Regions from separate parts of the Sporosarcina sp. P18a genome, predicted to be linked through region 2. Evidence: a T-box and tRNA genes for the amino acid it is inferred to sense, from the RefSeq annotation. Region 2 holds a T-box; the other holds one or more tRNA genes.
The links. A T-box is a leader RNA that pairs with one kind of tRNA and senses whether it is charged. The one in region 2 lies ahead of CSV75_RS02090 (valine--tRNA ligase), so its partner is inferred to be a tRNA-Val.
Positions count from the first base shown of each region.

Region 1 (10,278 bases), 1.0 Mb from region 2:
TTGATTAAAGCAGAAAACGGTTTGAATGGAATTGGTATTCCTGTACACCCAGGTGCACAGAAATACTTTGACGAAGTGAACTAATAAACGGAGTAAGTTATCTGAAAGAATCATGAGGGACGGTCAAGCGAGAGCTTTGTCCGTCCCATTCTTACTTTTTTAAATATAATTAGCGGAATACATAAACTATTTAGCCGTTTGTATGTAATGAAACAGAAAGGATTAAGCGGATGAAATCACGAAAAATTCTGTTTCTGCTGACGTTTCTTATCGGAATTGTAATGCTGATCATCTGGTTTTATCCGTATAGACAAATGATCATACTTGAAGAGGTTCGGAGCGAACAACCAAAAGCGTATTATCTTCCATTACACGAGAATAGAAATTTTCAAATTCAATATATTCATTCAATCCATTTGTCCAATGTGAAAGAGCAGTATCGCATTACCGACAATGGAAAGCTCCGTTTCGAATTTATGCAGTATGAAGATGTAGCCATCGGTTTGCCGGGTTATGCAGAGGAAGGCGAAACACTGCAAGTAGAAGATGGTGTTTATACGCTTACATTCGAAAACCGCGTAATAGACTCGTTTGTTCTCTACGTAGGTAGGGTGAATACAGATCTGTCTTTGCGATATGAGCAACAAGATTATCATCTAAAAGAATTTCTTCAAAAGGGGCATTCTTATGAATTTCATGTGGCGAAGGTTTCAAATTATAAGATGTTAAAAGGAGTCAGATTAAATGAAAAATAATAAAGATCGGGAAAAAGATATTCCCGCTATCTCTGATGAAGAAATGGGTACACTTTCTGAACAAGAACAACTCGAAATTCTTCAAAAGTACGACCCTGAATCCAATACGAGAGATCTGAAAGGTCTTATCGGGAAGATTGTATTTTTCGGTTTGTTGGCATTTTCCATATTCCAGTTGTATACAGCGATTGGTAAACCATTTACAGCTCAAATCCAGCGATCGATTCACTTAGGATTTGCTTTATCACTTATTTTCTTGTTGTTCCCTGCTAGGAAAAAGATCGGTGTGCGTCGTGACAAAGTTCCATTTTATGATATTATTTTATCTTTATTGGCGATAGCAGTTGGTTTATACTGGCCATTATTTATTAACGAATTAGTATATCGTGTGGGGCGTGTATCCGATGTCGATTTAATTATCGGTATTTTAGCGGTTCTCCTCACACTAGAGGCAGCGAGACGTGCGGTAGGAATGCCGATCACAATCATCTCAGTGGTGTTTCTCACTTATGCGTTCTTTGGACCTTATTTCCCCGGGTTCCTTGCACATAGAGGTCAAAGTGTAGAAAATCTCGTTCAACTCATGTTCTTTACAACGGACGGAATTCTCGGTACGCCCATTAGTGTATCCGCCACTTTCATCTTCGTGTTCCTATTATTTGGAGCGTTCTTAGTAAAGACTGGTGTTGGTAACTACTTTAATGACTTGGCGGTAGTATTGGCAGGACGTTTGACTGGCGGACCGGCAAAAGTCGCTATTTTCTCAAGTGCTTTGCAAGGTACAATTTCCGGTAGTTCCGTAGCGAATGTTGTTGGATCGGGCTCATACACGATCCCTATGATGAAGAAACTAGGTTATCGAAAAGAATTCGCAGGCGGAGTAGAGGCAGCTGCGTCTACAGGTGGGCAGATTATGCCACCCATCATGGGGGCCGCTGCATTCCTGATGGTTGAATTTATCGGCGGCGTTACGTATTGGGAAATTGCCAAAGCAGCAGCTATCCCTGCGTTGCTGTACTTCACCGGAATTTGGATCATGACCCATTTCGAAGCAAAGCGTGTTGGTTTGCAAGGGATGGATGCCTCGCAAATTCCTAATCGTAAAGAAACGCTGAAGAAGATTTATTTATTACTACCGATTATAGGTATTATTGTCTTCCTATTAATAGGTATTCCCACGATGAAAGCGGCTTTACTCGGTATCGTATTAACCATTGCAGTGAGTGCAATTAGTAAAGAAACGAGAATTGGCTTTAAAGATATGATTGAGGCATTAGTAGATGGTGCCCGTACAGCATTGGCTGTAGCAGCTGCAACAGCTTGTGCGGGTATTATTGTCGGTGTTGTCGTCAAGACGGGTCTTGGGCTTAGCTTGGCAACCGGCTTGATCTCGGCAGCTGGCGGTAACATCTTGCTCACATTAATTTTCACGATGTTCGCGGCAATTATTTTGGGCATGGGCTCTCCAACGACGGCAAACTATGTTATTACATCTACAATCGCAGCACCTGCCATCATTACGTTATTGATGCTAGGTGAGCCTACAGGTGCAGCTGTGCCGATTGTAGTGGCGGTATCTGCACACTTATTCGTATTTTACTTTGGTATCATTGCGGATATCACGCCGCCTGTTGCACTCGCTGCCTTTGCAGCTTCCGGTATTTCAGGTGGGGATCCGATCAAGACTGGTGTCACTTCCGCGAAACTAGCGATTGCTGCATTCATCATTCCGTACATGTTCGTCTTTAATCCGGCGATGCTAATGCTCGACTCGAGTATACTAGAGATTGTTTGGGTGACGGTGACCGCCATTATTGGTATGGTCGCAATCGGGGCGGGGATCATTGGTTTCTGGTATAGTAAACTGAACTGGATTCTGCGAATTATCACGATATGTACAGGCATGTTGTTGATCTACCCAGAAACTATCACAGATATTATCGGTTTAGTATTATTCATCGTCTTGCTGGTGTCTCAGTGGATGGGTAATAAGAAAAATAATTCGCCAACATTGGCTTCAAATTAAATAATTTCTAATAGGACTTGCCAGCTCGAAATGGAGCTTGCAAGTCTTTTATTTTACTAATAAAAGATAAGAATTTTCAGAAACTTATTCGCGTTCTTATATCTCTACAAATCTAGTCGGGTGAAAAGAACTAGACTAAATAGAATTTTTACTAGAGGACGGGTCTACTATATATAAGGATTCCCGTCGAAACTCGAATTTTAAAACACATGATAAAATAAAAGTCAAGAAGCCGAAGGACCAAAAATCAGTCAAATTATTTTGGACTAATTACGCAGTTTTACCAACACGAGTTATGTATATACTACATATAAGCGAATCAGTCATAACGAATAAACTATATAGATCGGTACAGAAACCAATCAAATCAAAAAGGAGAGAAAATACTATGAGTACACAAGAGACATGGTGGGAAAACGTTTTTGAAGGGCACTTGGCACATGGTTTCAACAAAGAACGTATGAGTGAGCTGGATCATGAAGAGTTTTTATATTTTGAGAATGAATCAACAGAAGAACAATTAAACCCTATGCAGTAAGGGAAGGGAGAAGCGTCTCTAAATAGTCTAATAAACGTCCATAAAAGTCGGTAATTTTTCTAATGGTATAGAAAAATTATCGATTTTTTAATTTCTTTGTTTACAACAAGGAAAGATAATGCTATTATAGTATTTGTGCTTGAGAGCCTAACTAACTCACTTCAACATGCACATCCTAGTATGATCGATTCCGTAGCTCAGCTGGGAGAGCGCCACCTTGACAGGGTGGAGGTCGCTGGTTCGAGCCCAGTCGGAGTCATAGGTGCCAAACCTAAGTTATTTACCGTAGGAACACGGTTTATAACAATAAACAGTCCTATTAGACCGAATGTCTAGGGGCTGTTTTTTTATGTCTAGATTTTTTCACATGTACTGTCAAATGATATTCAAGCGCACCATCCGTCATGCGGTGTATAGTTATAATACGAGCACCTATTTAAATAAGCAGGAGGGCTAACATACAATGAAAAGAAAACAGATTACATCTAATGTACAAGAATATACAGTGGAAGAACAGATAGAGCTCTTGCCGTATTTATTGAAGGTTATGTCAAAAAGCAGTAGAAATTCGGTGAAATCCATTCTTACACGTGGCCAAGTTATGGTGGATGGTCAGATGACAACAAAGCATAATCAGCCGTTAGCGCCTGGACAAAAGGTGGAAATACAAAGCAATAAAACGGCGATAAATGTCTCAAAATTAGTCGGTGTATCTATTCTCCATGAAGATGACGATATTATCGTGATCAATAAAGATGCAGGCATTCTTTCTGTAGCTTCTGAAAAAGAAAAAGATCAGACTGCCTATAGAGAAATCACCAAGTATGTGAAGAGGAGTCATCCTGAAAACCGAATTTTTGTTGTGCACCGTCTGGATAGAGATACATCGGGTGTGATGATGTTTGCTAAAAACGAAGAAACCCAGCAAGCGTTGCAAAGTACATGGAATGAATCGGTAAAGGAACGTTTGTATACTGCGCTTGTCGATGGGAAAGTACGTGCACAATCAGGAACTATTTCGTCTTGGTTAACGGAAAATAGTGCATTCAGAGTATATTCAAGCCCAACTGACAATGGAGGACAACATGCCATTACACATTATAGAAGAGTACAAGCGAATAAAAGTTGCTCATTGTTGGAAGTTCTTCTGGAAACCGGCCGAAAAAATCAAATCCGTGTGCATATGGAAGAATTGGGTCATCCAGTGATGGGTGACAAAAAGTATGGTGCTACAGGCAACCCTTTGCGTAGAGTGGGACTTCATGCCACAGCTTTGTCTTTTCTACATCCGCGTACAGGGGAATTAGTTCGATTTGAAGCGGAAGTACCGCAAATCTTCATTACGCGCTCAAAATAGAAAATGGTTCATTTTGCAGTTCCTTAGGATATCCAAGGAACTGCTTTTTTATGTGATTTCATTCAAATGTATAGTTGAATGGCTAAATTGACAAAATATCTTGAATTGCATATACTAAAATTAATCAATCAAATGGACGATTGAATGATGAAAAAGGGTAAAATGAACGAATTTTTGAGAGGACTGGTCACATGGCTTCTGAGAAAAATGTCTATCGCCTGCAAAATTTATCGTGCACAAGTTGTGCTGCGAAATTCGAGAAAAATGTCCGGCAGATTGAGTCTGTGGAAGATGTGCAGTTGAACTTTGGTGCATCCAAATTAACAGTTGCGGGAGAGGCTTCTATTTTACAATTAGAAGAGGCAGGGGCATTTGACGGTATTAAAGTGTTTCCTGAAAAACAGCGGATCAGTAAACAACATACGCCTTTTTGGAAAAAACGTGAAAATCAAACGACTAGTGCTTCGTTCGTTTTGCTACTAGCAGGGTATGCAGTATCTACCGCAAATGGTGATCATAACTGGCTGTCGATTGCTCTGTTTCTCTCTGCGATTATAATCGGTGGATTCAGTTTGATGAAGGAAGGATTAACGAATCTTTTTAAACTTGAATTTGATATGTCTACATTGATGACAATCGCAGTCATTGGGGCTGCACTCATTGGTGACTGGGCAGAAGGCGCGGTCGTAGTGTTCCTCTTCTCTGTCAGTGAAGCATTAGAAAGTTATTCAATTGATAAAGCGAGAAATTCCATTACATCACTAATAGAAATCGCCCCTACAACAGCCATTGTACTTCGCGGAAATAATGAATTTGAAGTAGATGTAGAGGATTTACGAATTAATGATGTGATTTTGATTAAACCGGGACAAAAGATTGCGATGGATGGTGAAGTGATCCAAGGTGACTCATCCGTTAACCAAGCCGCCATTACAGGTGAGTCTGTGCCCGTACACAAAGTACTTGGAGATGAAGTGTTTGCAGGTACCTTAAATGAAGAAGGTGCAATGCAAGTCCGTGTGACGAAACTCGCTGAAGATACTACGATTGCCAAAATCATTCACTTAGTCGAAGAAGCTCAGGCGGAAAAAGCACCGACACAACAATTTGTCGATCGCTTTGCGAGATACTATACACCAGCTATTTTAGTTATTTCTTTACTGATCATGATCATACCGCCACTTTTAATCGGTGGAGTATGGGGTGAATGGTTCTATAAAGGTCTTGTCGTATTAGTAGTTGGCTGCCCTTGCGCATTAGTCATCTCCACGCCTATTGCGATCGTTACAGCGATTGGGAACGCCGCACGCAATGGTGTATTGATCAAAGGTGGCATTCATTTAGAAGAAACGGGACAAATCAACGTGGTAGCTTTTGATAAAACAGGTACTCTGACTGAAGGACGTCCGGAAGTAACAGATGTCGTGTCGGTTTCTTCATTAACAGAAGATCAAATAGTGCAACAAGCAGCTTCTATCGAGAAGTTTTCCCAACATCCATTAGCCACATCGATTTTGCGGGCGGCGGAGAAATTACCGCTTGGATTACTGTCGGTACATCAATTTCAATCCATTACAGGCAAAGGCGCAAAAGCTATGATTGGAGAGCGTTTAGTGCATGTAGGCAGTCCGAATTTATTCCGGGAAATGAACACAGTGGAAGAATCCATTGAACAGCAGATTCTAGCGTTTCAGAAACAAGGTAAAACAGTTATGCTCGTCTGGTCTGAAACCGGTTTAGAAGGAATAATAGCAGTAGCTGATCAAGTGCGTAAAAGTAGTGTGAAGGTTATCCGGAAGCTTCATGAGATGGGTAAGAAGACGGTGATGCTAACGGGTGATAATCAATCGACCGCTCTGTCAATTGGAGCGCAACTTGGGTTATCGGAAGTCAAAGCAGAATTATTACCTGATCAAAAAGTCGAGATGATTAAATCATTAGGTCAATATGGTAAAGTAGCAATGGTGGGTGACGGAGTGAACGACGCGCCAGCATTAGCTACAGCAAATGTCGGTATTGCAATGGGAGGTGCGGGAACAGATACTGCACTTGAAACGGCAGATATTGCATTGATGGCAGATGACTTGGAGAAACTTCCCTATACGATCAAATTAAGCTCGCGCACGAAACAAATCATTGTACAAAATATCTCGATCGCACTTGGTTTAAAAGTGCTTGCACTACTTCTCATTATTCCAGGTTGGCTGACATTATGGATGGCGGTTATGGCAGATATGGGTGCGACGGTCATTGTCGTATTAAATTCATTGCGACTTATGAAAAATAAAATATAAAATACGTAGAAACTTCAGTCGAATCAATCGTCTGAAGTTTTTTCTATTGAATAAAATGGTAGACTGATAACAACAACAATCATGAGGAGTGTGGATAATTTGGCAATGACCAGTCTGGAACTTGAAATGATTATGAACAAACAGAAGCAATATTATGTCTCAGGAGTAACGCGTAGTATTTCATTTCGAAAAATGATGTTGGAAAAGCTGTATAAAGCGATTCAAAAGCACGAGAAAGAAATCTCGGATGCATTGCATAAAGATCTACACAAACCTCCGCTCGAAGCCTATGTAGCAGAGATAGGCTTTGTGTTATCCAGTATTACACATATGATGGATCACTTGGAAGAATGGGCAGCACCTGAAAAAGTAAAGACACCACTCCATTTACAACCGGCAACGAGCTTTATCGTGAAGGAACCATATGGCACTGTATTGATTATTGGACCCTTTAACTATCCGTTCCAACTGTTGATTGATCCGTTAATAGGCTCGATCGCAACAGGGAATTGTACAGTGTTGAAACCTTCGGAAGATGCATTGCATACAGCTGCTGTCGTGGACAAAATCATTTCAAGTATATTTCCGTCGGAGTATGTAACCGTTGTGCATGGTCACAAAGAAGAAACACAACTGTTACTTGGCGCACCATTTGATTATGTATTCTTTACCGGAAGTGCAAAAGTAGGGAAAATCGTCATGAAAGCTTGTGCGGAGAGATTGACTCCATTGACACTAGAATTGGGCGGAAAAAGTCCAGCCGTTGTCGATCATACTGCAGATATCAAAAAAGCGGCAGAGAAGATCGTTTGGGGTAAGTATATGAATGCAGGTCAAACATGTGTAGCACCAGACTATGTCCTTGCTGACGTTTCGATTTACGATGAATTATTAAATGAAATGAAGAGCGCTATCCAACGTTATTACGGGAAAGATGCACAGAAGAGTGCTGACTACGGTCGCATAATTGCGGACCGTCATTTCGATCGATTAGCAAAAATATTAGAACAAGATCAAGCATATATCGTAGAAGGCGGCAAGACAGATGCTGCGGATAAATACATCGAGCCGACGATTTTAGCGCTTTCGGACTGGAATAGCGCAAGTATGCAAGAGGAGTTGTTTGGGCCGATCTTGCCTGTTCTTCCGTATGATAATTTAGGTGTGGCCATTCAGCAAATTAGCATGTTACCTAAGCCGCTTGCTGCATACCTTTTTACTGAAAACGATGAGGCAGCCAATCATTTCATCGAAGTATTGCCTTTTGGCGGTGGTTGCATCAATGACACCATTTCACATGTGGCCAACATTCATTTACCGTTTGGCGGAGTAGGGCCTTCTGGAATGAATCAATACCATGGAAAAGCAAGTTTTGAAACATTCTCCCATTCGAAATCCATGATGAAAAAGAGTACCGCAGTATCGGTGCCTATAGCATTTCCTCCATATAGAGGGAAATTGTCAGTAGTAAAGCGTTTCATTCGCTAACTGTAAGGAAATCCAAACTATTGAGATGCGCTTTGCTGTCTTTTGGCCAGCAAAGTGCCTTTGTGATCACCGATGATCTTTTTACAAATCAACATCATTTAAGTAACGGACAATAGGAGTATATATTTCGGCATGATATAGAAACTTCATGCTATATTCCATGCTGGATGTGATAAGAAAAGATGCGTATAATAGGAATGATAGATACATTCTATAACACTTCATTTTCCAGAAAAAAAGCCTTTTTGAATTACTATTCGCCTTTTTGTTATACTTACACGAGTTATTCACCAACGTATTGGAGGAAACCAAATGAACACGAAAGATTTACTATCTGTACTACCTGTAAAAACAATTAAAGGAACATTACCTGAAAATATAACAGACGTAGCGGTCGACTCAAGAGCTGTTCAAGATGGAGGGGTATTTGTTTGTCTGAAAGGTTATACAGTGAATGGTCATCAATTCGTCAAGAGTGCATTGTTGAGTGGCGCACGTGTTATTATCGCATCAGAGCCTATCATAATAGATGAAGACCGTACAGCGGTCGTCTATGTCGAAAACACATCAAAAGCGATTGAGTTATTGGCCTCTAAGTACTATCAGTATCCTTCGAAACGCATGAAAATGATCGGTGTTACGGGAACCAATGGAAAAACGAGTGTCGGCAACATCATTCATGACATGCTGCGACAGACTGAAGAAAAGACAGCTGTTTCTGGTACGATTGGTTTTAAATTAAATGACATCCTTTATGAAACGGAAAATACAACGACTGATGTTTTGACTACTCAGCAGATGATTGCACAAGCAGCAAATGAAGGTTGCGAATCGATGATCATGGAAGTGTCTTCACACGGATTAGTTGAAGGACGATTGGCAGGAACGGAATTTGATATCGCGATCTTCACTAACTTAACGCATGATCATTTGGATTATCACAAAACGATGGAGAATTACAGTGCAGCGAAAGGTTTACTGTTTGCACAATTGGGTCAGCAACTTGATCAACAAAAGTATGCAATCATCAATGCTGATGATCCATGGAGCAGTAAGATGATCGAAATGACATCATTCCCAATTTACACATATGGTATTCATGTGAAGTCTTCATTCCAAGCAACAGCGATTGAAATGCAGTCGAACTTTACGAAATTCCAATTGCATGCGCCAGATGGAACGTTCCCCGTTACGATGCCGTTGATTGGAGAGTTTAACGTCTATAATTCGTTGGCCGCAATTGCAGCGTTATATGCGAAAGGAATGGCGACAGAAGATATTTTACCGCTACTGGCGAATGTATCGACAGTGAAAGGCCGTCTTGAAAAAGTGGAAACATCTTTACCACTGACCATTTTCATCGATTATGCACATTCGCCGGATGCGATTGAAAAAGCGATTGCTACAGTGCAACCCTTAAAAAAGGAAGGCAACCGTCTATTATTCTTAATAGGAACGGGAGGCAATCGTGATCGTCTTAAGCGCCCAATCATGGGAGAAAAAGCGGCAGCGGCAGATTATGTTGTCTTTACGACAGATGATCCACGAGACGAGCCATATGAGTCGATTTTATCGGAACTTAGTGCCACTATGCCGCATAACCAGTACGCATGTATAGGGGATAGAGAAGAAGCAGTGCGTCATACTATTGTGCAAGCGAATGCGGGAGACATCATTATATTTGCTGGAAAAGGTCATGAAGATTTTCAAATTATCGGCAATACGAAATATGCGCATTCGGATGCAACTATTGCACTTGATGAAGCAACCAAAAAGTTCGGCGACACACCCATCAATAAGTGAAGTACAGTTTGGAATTG
Region 1 covers NZ_PDYQ01000001.1:1,417,311-1,427,588, reverse strand. Annotated here, with positions in the region: gene CSV75_RS07225 (TAXI family TRAP transporter solute-binding subunit) at 1-84, shown strand, start outside; gene CSV75_RS07220 (DUF1850 domain-containing protein) at 231-755, shown strand; gene CSV75_RS07215 (TRAP transporter permease) at 745-2,781, shown strand; gene CSV75_RS16425 (hypothetical protein) at 3,170-3,319, shown strand; tRNA gene CSV75_RS07210 (tRNA-Val) at 3,506-3,578, shown strand; gene CSV75_RS07205 (RluA family pseudouridine synthase) at 3,783-4,676, shown strand; gene CSV75_RS07200 (heavy metal translocating P-type ATPase) at 4,868-6,970, shown strand; gene CSV75_RS07195 (aldehyde dehydrogenase) at 7,070-8,458, shown strand; gene CSV75_RS07190 (UDP-N-acetylmuramoyl-L-alanyl-D-glutamate--2,6-diaminopimelate ligase) at 8,771-10,261, shown strand.
Region 1: it encodes a tRNA-Val, which carries the amino acid that the T-box ahead of CSV75_RS02090 (valine--tRNA ligase) is inferred to sense. The anticodon was not compared.

Region 2 (10,278 bases):
CTGTTTTCCTCTGAAAAGGGTATTGGGATGGATGAAGCATGGCATGAAATTGAAAGTCGCATGTAAGTAACGATCTAATTTTATCGAATTGTTACATTATGGCTTCAAACGATGTTCACAATTTGCATTCCGACTAAAGCGCTATGTATGTTATAATGAGTATAAGAAAATGATTCTGAAAGGTGTGAGCACCTAATGTATACAGTCGTTGTCGGTGTTAATCACCGAACCGCCCCTGTCGAAATTAGAGAGAAGCTATCATTCGTCGAGGCTGATTTGCCACAAGCGATGCAAACATTGCAACAGCAAAAGAGCATCTTGGAAAATATCATTATTTCTACTTGTAACCGCACAGAAATCTATGCGGTGGTGGATCAGATTCATACAGGACGATATTATATAAAAAGATTCTTAGCTGATTGGTTTTCTATTCCCATGGAGGACTTTTCGAGTCACTTGATCATTCATGAAGAAGATGGTGCAGTGGAACATTTATTACGTGTAACTGCAGGCATTGATTCCATGGTACTTGGTGAAACGCAAATTTTAGGACAAGTTCGTAGTAGCTTTTTTGCTGCGCAAAATATTGGTACAACTGGTACGGTATTCAACGAATTGTTTAAGCAAGCGATTACGACAGCAAAGAGAGCACATACCGATACAGCAATTGGTGAAAATGCTGTGTCAGTTTCCTATGCAGCAGTAGAACTTGGAAGAAAGATTTTCGGTTCGCTGAAGGATAAGCATATTGCGATTCTTGGTGCAGGTACGATGGGTGAATTAGCAGTTAAGAACTTGCAAGGAAGCGGTGTTGGGAAGATTACTGTAATCAACCGAACATTCTCCAAGGCAGAAATTCTAGCGGCGAAATTTAATGGTGAAGCGAAATCTATGCAAGAGTTGCAGTGCTTATTACTTGAAGCAGATGTTTTAATCAGCTCTACTGGTGCTACTGAATATGTCATTGATTATGAATTGATGGATTTTGTAGAGAAACTACGTAAAGGCAAGCCGTTATTTATGGTGGATATCGCTGTGCCACGTGATCTTGATCCGAAAATCGGTGAACTAAGCAATGTATTCTTGTATGATATCGATGATCTACAAGGCATTGTCGAAGCAAATTTGGCTGAACGTAAGCGTGCAGCTGAAGAGATCGGTCTGATGATTGAACAGGAAGTAGTTGCCTTTAAGGATTGGTTAACAACGCTTGGTGTCGTGCCAATGATTTCTGCATTACGCAAGAAAGCAAGTCGTATTCAGAGCGAAACGATGCAGAGTATCGAAAATAAAATGCCCGATTTAACCGAACGTGAAAAGAAAGTGCTGAACAAGCATACAAAATCCATTATTAATCAATTGTTAAAAGAACCTATTTTACAGGCTAAAGAATTATCTACTGATAAAAAAGCAGCAGAGAAACTCGCTCTTTTCGAACAAATCTTTGGAATTTCTGAAGATGTCGTAACAGAAAAGGAACAGCTGGCATTACAAGCAAAAGAACGTCTTCAAAAGCGCGCTGATCAAAAATCAGATGGTGTGGATGTGACGAACTTACATTATCAACACTAATCCCAGGTGGTTCTGTATCTGTCTTTCACAAGAATGATACAGGCCCACTTTTTTATTGCAGTTAAATAGGCAATACATGCATAAATATTCGGCAAACTAGTAGAAAGATGCTTATTATGGATGCAATTATTTGCAGTAACACCCTCTCATTTGAGACAATATAGACGAACACTCCTTACTAGCAAAAGAGAGGTTTTCGCTTGAAAGGCAGAGAATAGCATATGGTTGATTTAACCGTCGCAAGACTTCAGGAAGTCATGATTGTTCTTTATGCCCTCGGTCTTGTTTTTTACTTAATTGATTACTTGAAGAAGTCAAAAGTTGTTCATCGTACTGCTTTTTGGCTTATCGTTACCGTTTGGATTACACAAACCGCGATTTTATCTCTTTATATAATTCAGATGAAGCGCTTTCCAGTATTATCGCTAGTTGAAGGAATTTATTTTTATGTATGGTTACTGGTTACATTATCTATTGTGTTCCAGTTGATTTATAAAGTGAACTTCATGGTGTTTTTCACAAATATCATTGGATTTGTATTTTTAATGATTCATGTCTTTTCCAATTTGAAATACACAGCATCCACTGTTGGTGATTCGCTTATTTCGGAAGTACTGTTTGTTCATATTACGTCAGCAATCCTCTCGTATGCAGTGTTCGCGTTAGCATTTGTTTTTGCGGTATTGTATTTGATTGTATATAACGTACTAAAAAGTAAAAAGTTTGGAAAACGCTTTTCCAGTCTACCGAATTTGCATCAGACGATGATGGGAATGAAAATGTCGATCTATACTGGCATCCCGATTTTATTCGTCAGTTTATTATTCGGTGTTCAATGGGCGTATGTAGCACTTGAGAATTGGTCTCTATTTGATGTGAAAATAATGGGATCCTTTGCAGTATTACTCATCTATTCTTCGGTTATTTATTTCAACTATAAGGGTAAGCTTCAATCAGTGGAGTTTGCTTGGATGACAATATTTGCATTTCTTTTAACGGTTGTGAATTTCTTTTTGGGCAGCACGCTGTCACAATTTCATTTATGGATATAAGAAAGGAAGAGTTTTTTGAGAAAAATTATTGTAGGTTCACGTAGAAGTAAGCTGGCATTGACTCAAACGAAATGGTTTATTGAACAAATGAAGCAAGCAGGTGCACCATTTGAATTTGAAGTAAAAGTGATTGTGACGAAAGGCGATCAAATCCTAGACGTCATGTTATCAAAAGTGGGCGGTAAAGGGTTATTCGTAAAAGAAATCCAGCAAGCATTATTTGATAAAGAAATTGATTTTGCCGTACATAGCATGAAAGATATGCCTGCGGTAATTCCAGATGGTTTGACAGTCGGCTGTATCCCTAAACGTGTGGATCCACGTGATGCTTACATCGCAAACGACCATGTTCGCTTCATGGATTTACCAATAGGAGCGGTTGTTGGAACATCCAGTCTTCGTCGTAGCTCACAACTATTGATGTTGCGCCCAGATATTGAAATTAAGTGGATTCGTGGAAATATTGATACACGTCTACGTAAGCTCCAAGATGGTGAATTTGATGCAATCCTCTTGGCTGCGGCAGGACTTAAGCGTATGGGCTGGGATGATAGCATCGTAACAGAATACCTATCGCTCGAAGATTGTATTCCAGCAGTAGGACAAGGTGCATTAGCGATTGAATGTCGTGAAGACGATACAGAATTACTAAATGAACTAGCGAAATTAACAGATGAGAGTACATGGATTGAGCTACAGGCTGAGCGCACGTTCCTTAATGAAATGGATGGTTCTTGTCAAGTACCAATCGGAGGATTTGCAAAGTTTGATGGTAATGAAGTGGAAATGACTGGTTTCATCGCGTCTCCGGATGCAATTCAAGTGTTCCGTGAAACGGTGAAAGGAACAGATCCTGTTGCAGTGGGTAAAGAAGTCAGTAAAATTTTACGTGACCAAGGTGCTGCTGAAGTAATCGAGAAAGTGAAGGCGGAAATGGATGCGTAACGCATTACCGTTAGCAGGAGAAACGGTTATTTTCACAGGAACACCAAAATCCACGGAAGCTGCCGAACTGGTGAAAAAGTACGGTGGCATTCCGGTTTCAATTCCACTAATTGAAGTGGGAGAAATACAAAAGAAGGCTGATCAGCAAAAATTGCAACAAGCAATGAAAGCTGATTGGCTCATTTTTACGAGCCAATCAGCAGTTGCTGCGTTCCGTGCAAAAATGTCGCGGTTCAATGTAACAGCAGATACGTTCAACGGAAAAGTGGCTGCAGTCGGAACTCGAACAGCGGCAGCGTTAGATCGACTCGGCTTTGCCGTGTCTTTCATTCCAAGCGTGTTTAGTGCAGATGTTTTCGTCAAACAGTTTAATCCGAAAGAGTCGGAACGATTACACGTGGTCTTTTTGAAAGGTACTCTTGCTGGTAGTTTGATTCGTGAGGAGTTGCCGTTTCATGTTTCAGAATGGACAGTCTATGAAACCAAAAGTGCAACGAGTGAAATAGATAAATTGTGTCGTTTTATACTTCATAAAAATCAAGTGTCCGTGTTGTTCGCAAGTCCGTCGGCGGTGGAAGTGTTCTCTTCACGTATTGCCCCGAAAACAACATGGTTTGGCTTTACGGTTTGCGCGATCGGTCATGTTACGGAACGTGCATTGTTAAAAGTGGGTGCGCCTGTTCACGTCAAGCCCAAAACGTATACATTAGTCGAGCTAGTCCATGAACTGGCCAAACGAAAGGGAGAGTTCACAAATGAGTCCAATAGAATTTAAGCGTCATCGTAGACTTCGTACACATCCTACCGTTCGAGCGATGGTTAGAGAGACAGAGATTAAAGCAGCGGATTTCATTTATCCTATCTTTGTTACAGAAGGCGAGAACGTGCGTAATCCAATCGCTTCTATGCCAGGAGTAGATCAATTTTCTATTGATTTATTATTAAAAGAAACGGACGAAGTCGTCGAATTAGGTATTTCATCTATTATTTTATTCGGTATACCTTCGGATAAAGATGCAACGGGCACTGAAGCATATGACGACGAAGGAATCATTCAACGTGCAACACGTGCGGTGAAAGAACGGCATCCGCAATTGGTCGTTGTAGCGGATACTTGTTTATGCGAGTATACAGACCACGGTCACTGTGGCGTTATTCACGACAATGATGTAGATAACGATGCCAGTCTCGTTCTGCTAGCGAAGACAGCAGTCAGTCAAGCAAAAGCAGGAGCGGATATTATTGCACCTTCGAATATGATGGATGGTTTTGTAGCGGTCATTCGTCAAGCGCTAGATGATGCAGGATTCCAAAACATTCCCATTATGTCGTATGCAGTTAAATATGCGTCTGCTTATTACGGTCCATTCCGTGAAGCGGCGCAATCCACACCACAATTTGGCGATCGTAAAACGTATCAAATGGATCCAGCAAATCGTATGGAAGCAATGCGTGAAGCGGAATCTGATATTCTAGAAGGCGCAGATTTCTTAATTGTTAAGCCAGCATTGTCTTATCTCGATATCATTCGCGACGTAAAAAATCATGTACTCCTACCTGTCGTGGCATATAACGTCAGTGGGGAATACGCAATGGTCAAAGCGGCTGCATTAAACGGCTGGGTAGATGAGAAGAAAATTGTGTTAGAAACATTAACAAGTATGAAGCGTGCAGGTGCAGATATCATCATGACATATCATGCAAAAGATGCAGCTCGCTGGTTGGAGGAGAAATAATATGGGACAAAAAACATATACGAAATCTGAAGAAGCGTTCAAAATAGCAGTGGATTTAATGCCAGGTGGCGTCAACTCACCAGTGCGTGCTTTCAAATCAGTTAATATGGATCCGATCTTTATGGAAAGTGGTAAAGGTGCGATCATTAAGGATATCGATGGCAATGAATATATTGACTACGTTCTATCTTGGGGTCCTCTAATCCTAGGACACACACATCCTGACGTAGTATCTGCCATGCAGAAGGTAGCTGAAACAGGTACAAGTTTCGGAGCGCCTACTCTTCTGGAAAATGAATTGGCAGAGCTTGTAATCGACCGTGTACCATCCATCGAGATGGTACGTATGGTGTCTTCTGGTACGGAAGCAACAATGAGTGCACTTCGTTTAGCACGTGGTTATACGAAGCGTAACAAGATCCTAAAATTCGAAGGTTGTTATCACGGGCATGCGGATTCCTTACTTATTAAGGCAGGTTCGGGTGTTGCTACATTAGGTTTGCCTGATAGCCCTGGAGTGCCTGAAACGATTGCACAAAACACGATCACGGTCCCGTATAACGATCTGGAAAGTGTTAAATTGGCTATTAAAGAATACGGAGACGATCTAGCTGCAATTATTGTAGAACCGGTTGCAGGAAACATGGGCGTTGTAGGACCGGATAGTGGCTTCCTTAAAGGCTTACGTGAGTTAACAGAAGAAAACGGTTCATTATTAATTTTCGATGAAGTCATGACTGGATTCCGTGTAGGGTATAAATGCGCACAAGGTCACTTCAATGTCAAACCCGACCTAACATGTCTTGGTAAAGTTATCGGTGGTGGACTGCCTGTAGGAGCATACGGCGGTTCTCGCGAGATTATGGAACATGTAGCGCCGGCGGGAACTATTTATCAAGCGGGTACACTGTCTGGTAACCCGTTAGCCATGACAGCGGGTATTGAAACGTTGAGGAAATTGACGCCGAAAACATACCAACACTTCATCAAGCTTGGCGATCAGTTGGAAGAAGGTTTCCGCGCAGCAGCGAAAGCTAATAATATTCCACATACCGTCAACCGTGCTGGTTCGATGATCGGGTTCTTCTTTACAGATCAACGCGTCAATAACTACGATAAAGCGAAAACATCTGATTTGAAACTGTTCGCAGAGTATTACCGTCTAATGGCAGAAGAAGGTATTTTCTTACCACCTTCCCAATTTGAAGGTATGTTCTTGTCAGCAGCCCACACAGAAGAGCATATCGCGAAGACTGTGGAAGCATTCCATACAGTGTTTGAGAAGTTGAAACGATAATCTTGAAGCGTCAAGCAGATTTTATTGCTTGGCGCTTTTTTATGTTCATTTTTTATGATGATGGCGCGGTCTTGGCGAGGATTCGCGCGGTTTTCAGATGTTATGGCGCGGTCTTCGGGCTCAATAGCGCGGTGTACGCTGGCTTTTGCGCGGTATGCTGTCCTTTTGGCGCGGTGCTAGGCTTTAATAGCGCGGTTGCGATCGTTTCATTCCCATTCACATTCCACATTATACTTCACTTCTAAATTCCTTTATTTCTTCATATAGTAGCCTGAGTTAAGAAAAGGAGTGAAGCGAAAATGACGACGCATCAATGGACATTGCAAGAGTCTTTTTATTTCCCTGTGGAGTACGGGGCATTTGCCAAATCGGCTGAGGTAAAAGTGACGCCAGGGTTTACGGAAGAACGTACGGAAGATGCAATCCGTTTGCAAGGGATCTATCATATCGCGGCAAACGTTGTATTTGATGCAGACAAGCAAGTAGAATTGGCAACTGAAGATGTATTAGTCATTCATGACGTGGAAGTAGAAAACAATAAAGGATATTTTGAATATGCTGTGCCTTTGAATGTTGATCTACCAGTAGAACTCGATGGCGACTTGCAACTGGAAGTGCGAGATATTAAATCTTCATCACAGGAAGACGGGGGATTGAAACTGGAGTGGACCGTTCACTTGAAACAGGAAGAGCCTGTACAAGAACCGGTTGTAATCGAAGAAGAGCCTGCAGCACCACAGTTCGTAGCTGCCTCGACATCTCATTTAGAATTTCTTGCAAATGCTGATCGTGCGGTTGAACAAGTAAATAATGAAATGGAAGACTTTCTCTTATACATCGCCGAGATGGATGACGATATAACGAGAAAGATCTTCCACTCAAATAATGTTTTTGTAGAAGCAGAAGGACAAAGCAGCGAGTAAGCAAAATACTAAAAAATCGCCAGTGGTCGGGATAAGTAGTAATCGAATCAATTGAAACACGGTGATCGGGATGATACAGCCTTTACAGTAAAATCTTGTTTTCCGAAGCCACGGCGGCAACAGATAGGGATTATAACCTTTTCGCATCGTTCACCATCCTTTCTCTATAGACTACTATTCAGTTGACGGACTCTACATGTTTCGCTTATAATAATGTGTATATGAATATAAATGCGAAGAGTAGGAAAGTACATGTGAACCGTTTTCTTTAGAGAGGGTACGATTGGTGGAACGTACCTGGAAACCGCATATGGAAGTCCCCTATGAGCAGTTTCTGTGAAATATGAGTAGCAGGAACCGGTGAAGACCGTTACCAAATCATGAAGATGTAATGCTTTTTGCGTTCATAAATAAAGGTGGTACCACGAGCTCCTTCGTCCTTTTACCGGGATGAGTGGGGCTTTTTTGTATCCCTTTTTATTTGAAGGAGGAAATGAAATGACTGACGAATTGACGATGCCGACCAAATACGATCCGCAGGCAGTAGAAAAAGGACGTTATGAATGGTGGCTTGAAGGTAAGTATTTTGAATCGAATGTAAAAAGCGAGAAAGAACCGTATACAATTGTGATCCCACCACCGAACGTCACCGGAAAGCTTCACTTAGGACACGCATGGGATACGACTTTGCAAGATATGCTCATCCGCATGAAGCGTATGCAAGGGTATGACGCACTGTGGTTGCCGGGAATGGACCACGCAGGAATCGCGACACAGGCGAGAGTAGAAGAAAAACTTCGCGCTGATGGTAAAACGCGTTATGATCTTGGACGCGAAAACTTTGTACAAGAAACATGGAAATGGAAAGAAGAATACGCGAGCCATATCCGTGCACAATGGGCGAAGCTTGGTCTGGCTCTTGACTACTCACAAGAGCGCTTTACTTTGGATGAAGGATTGTCAAAAGCAGTACGTGAAGTATTTGTCAAGTTGTATGAGAAAAAGCTGATCTATCGCGGAGAGTATATCATCAACTGGGACCCTGCAACGAAAACAGCGATATCTGATATCGAAGTGATTCATAAAGATGTGCAAGGTGCATTCTATCATATGCGCTACCCATTGGCAGATGGCACAGACTCGATTGAAATAGCGACAACACGTCCTGAAACGATGCTTGGTGATACAGCTGTTGCAGTTCACCCGGATGACGAACGCTACCAGCATTTGATCGGCAAGATGGTTAAATTGCCAATCGTAGGACGCGAAATTCCGATCGTAGCGGATGACTACGTAGAAATGGATTTCGGAAGCGGTGCAGTGAAAATTACACCAGCGCATGACCCGAATGACTTTGAAATAGGTAACCGTCATAACTTGCCCCGTGTGCTCGTCATGAATGAAGATGGCACGATGAATAAATTAGCAGGCAAGTACGAAGGCATGGATCGTTTCGAATGCCGTAAACAAATCGTCAAAGACTTACAAGAGATGAATGTGCTATTTGAAATTGAAGACCATATGCACTCTGTCGGACACTCGGAACGAAGTGGCGCAGTAGTGGAGCCGTATTTATCTACACAATGGTTCGTCAATATGCAGCCACTTGCCGAGCAAGCAATCAATCTGCAGAAAAATGAAGAAGAAAAAGTGACGTTTGTTCCTGAACGTTTCGAGAAAACCTACTTGGGTTGGATGGAAAATGTCCACGACTGGTGTATTTCCCGTCAACTATGGTGGGGCCATCGAATTCCGGCTTGGTATCACAACACAACAGGTGAAGTCTATGTGGGTCAAGAAGCACCAGCCGATGAGGAAAATTGGACACAGGATAATGACGTACTAGATACTTGGTTCTCATCTGCTCTATGGCCGTTCTCGACTATGGGCTGGCCAGATGTTGATAGCGAAACGTTCAAAAAGTATTACCCAACAGATGCCCTTGTTACAGGATATGATATTATCTTCTTTTGGGTGTCCCGCATGATTTTCCAAGCTCTTGAATTCACGGAAGAGCGTCCATTCAAGGATGTCTTGATCCACGGATTAGTACGCGCGGAAGACGGGCGAAAAATGTCTAAATCTCTCGGTAACGGTGTAGATCCAATGGACGTAATTGAGCAGTACGGTGCAGACGCATTGCGTTATTTCTTGGCAACAGGTTCTTCACCAGGACAAGATCTACGTTACTCTACAGAAAAAGTAGAAGCGATCTGGAACTTTGCCAATAAAATTTGGAATGCTTCCCGTTTCGCGTTAATGAATATGGACGGCATGACGTATGAAGAAATCGATTTGTCAGGAAAGAAATCTGTTGCAGATGCATGGATTTTAACTCGTCTGAATGAAACGATTGAATCAGTAACTAGCTTGGCTGACCGGTATGAGTTCGGTGAAATGGGCCGCGCGTTATATAACTTCATCTGGGATGATTTCTGTGACTGGTATATCGAAATGGCGAAATTGCCACTATACGGTGAAGACGAAGCAGCGAAAAAAATGACACGTTCGGTTCTTGCGCATGTTTTAGATCAGACGATGCGTTTATTGCACCCATTGATGCCTTTCATTACGGAAGAGATCTGGCAGAACCTTCCCCATGAAGGTGAGTCGATTACAGTAGCACAGTGGCCTGAAGTGGATGTGGCTATGATGGATAAGTCGCGCGCTTCGGATATGAAATTATTGATGGATATTATCAAATCCGTACGTAATATCCGTGCAGAAGTGAATACACCGATGAGTCGTAAAGT
Region 2 covers NZ_PDYQ01000001.1:407,776-418,053, forward strand. Annotated here, with positions in the region: gene yihA (ribosome biogenesis GTP-binding protein YihA/YsxC) at 1-66, shown strand, start outside; gene hemA (glutamyl-tRNA reductase) at 196-1,572, shown strand; gene ccsA (cytochrome c biogenesis protein CcsA) at 1,794-2,624, shown strand; gene hemC (hydroxymethylbilane synthase) at 2,640-3,569, shown strand; gene CSV75_RS02065 (uroporphyrinogen-III synthase) at 3,562-4,344, shown strand; gene hemB (porphobilinogen synthase) at 4,325-5,305, shown strand; gene hemL (glutamate-1-semialdehyde 2,1-aminomutase) at 5,307-6,602, shown strand; gene CSV75_RS02080 (hypothetical protein) at 6,902-7,525, shown strand; T-box leader at 7,753-7,970, shown strand; gene CSV75_RS02090 (valine--tRNA ligase) at 8,024-10,278, shown strand, end outside.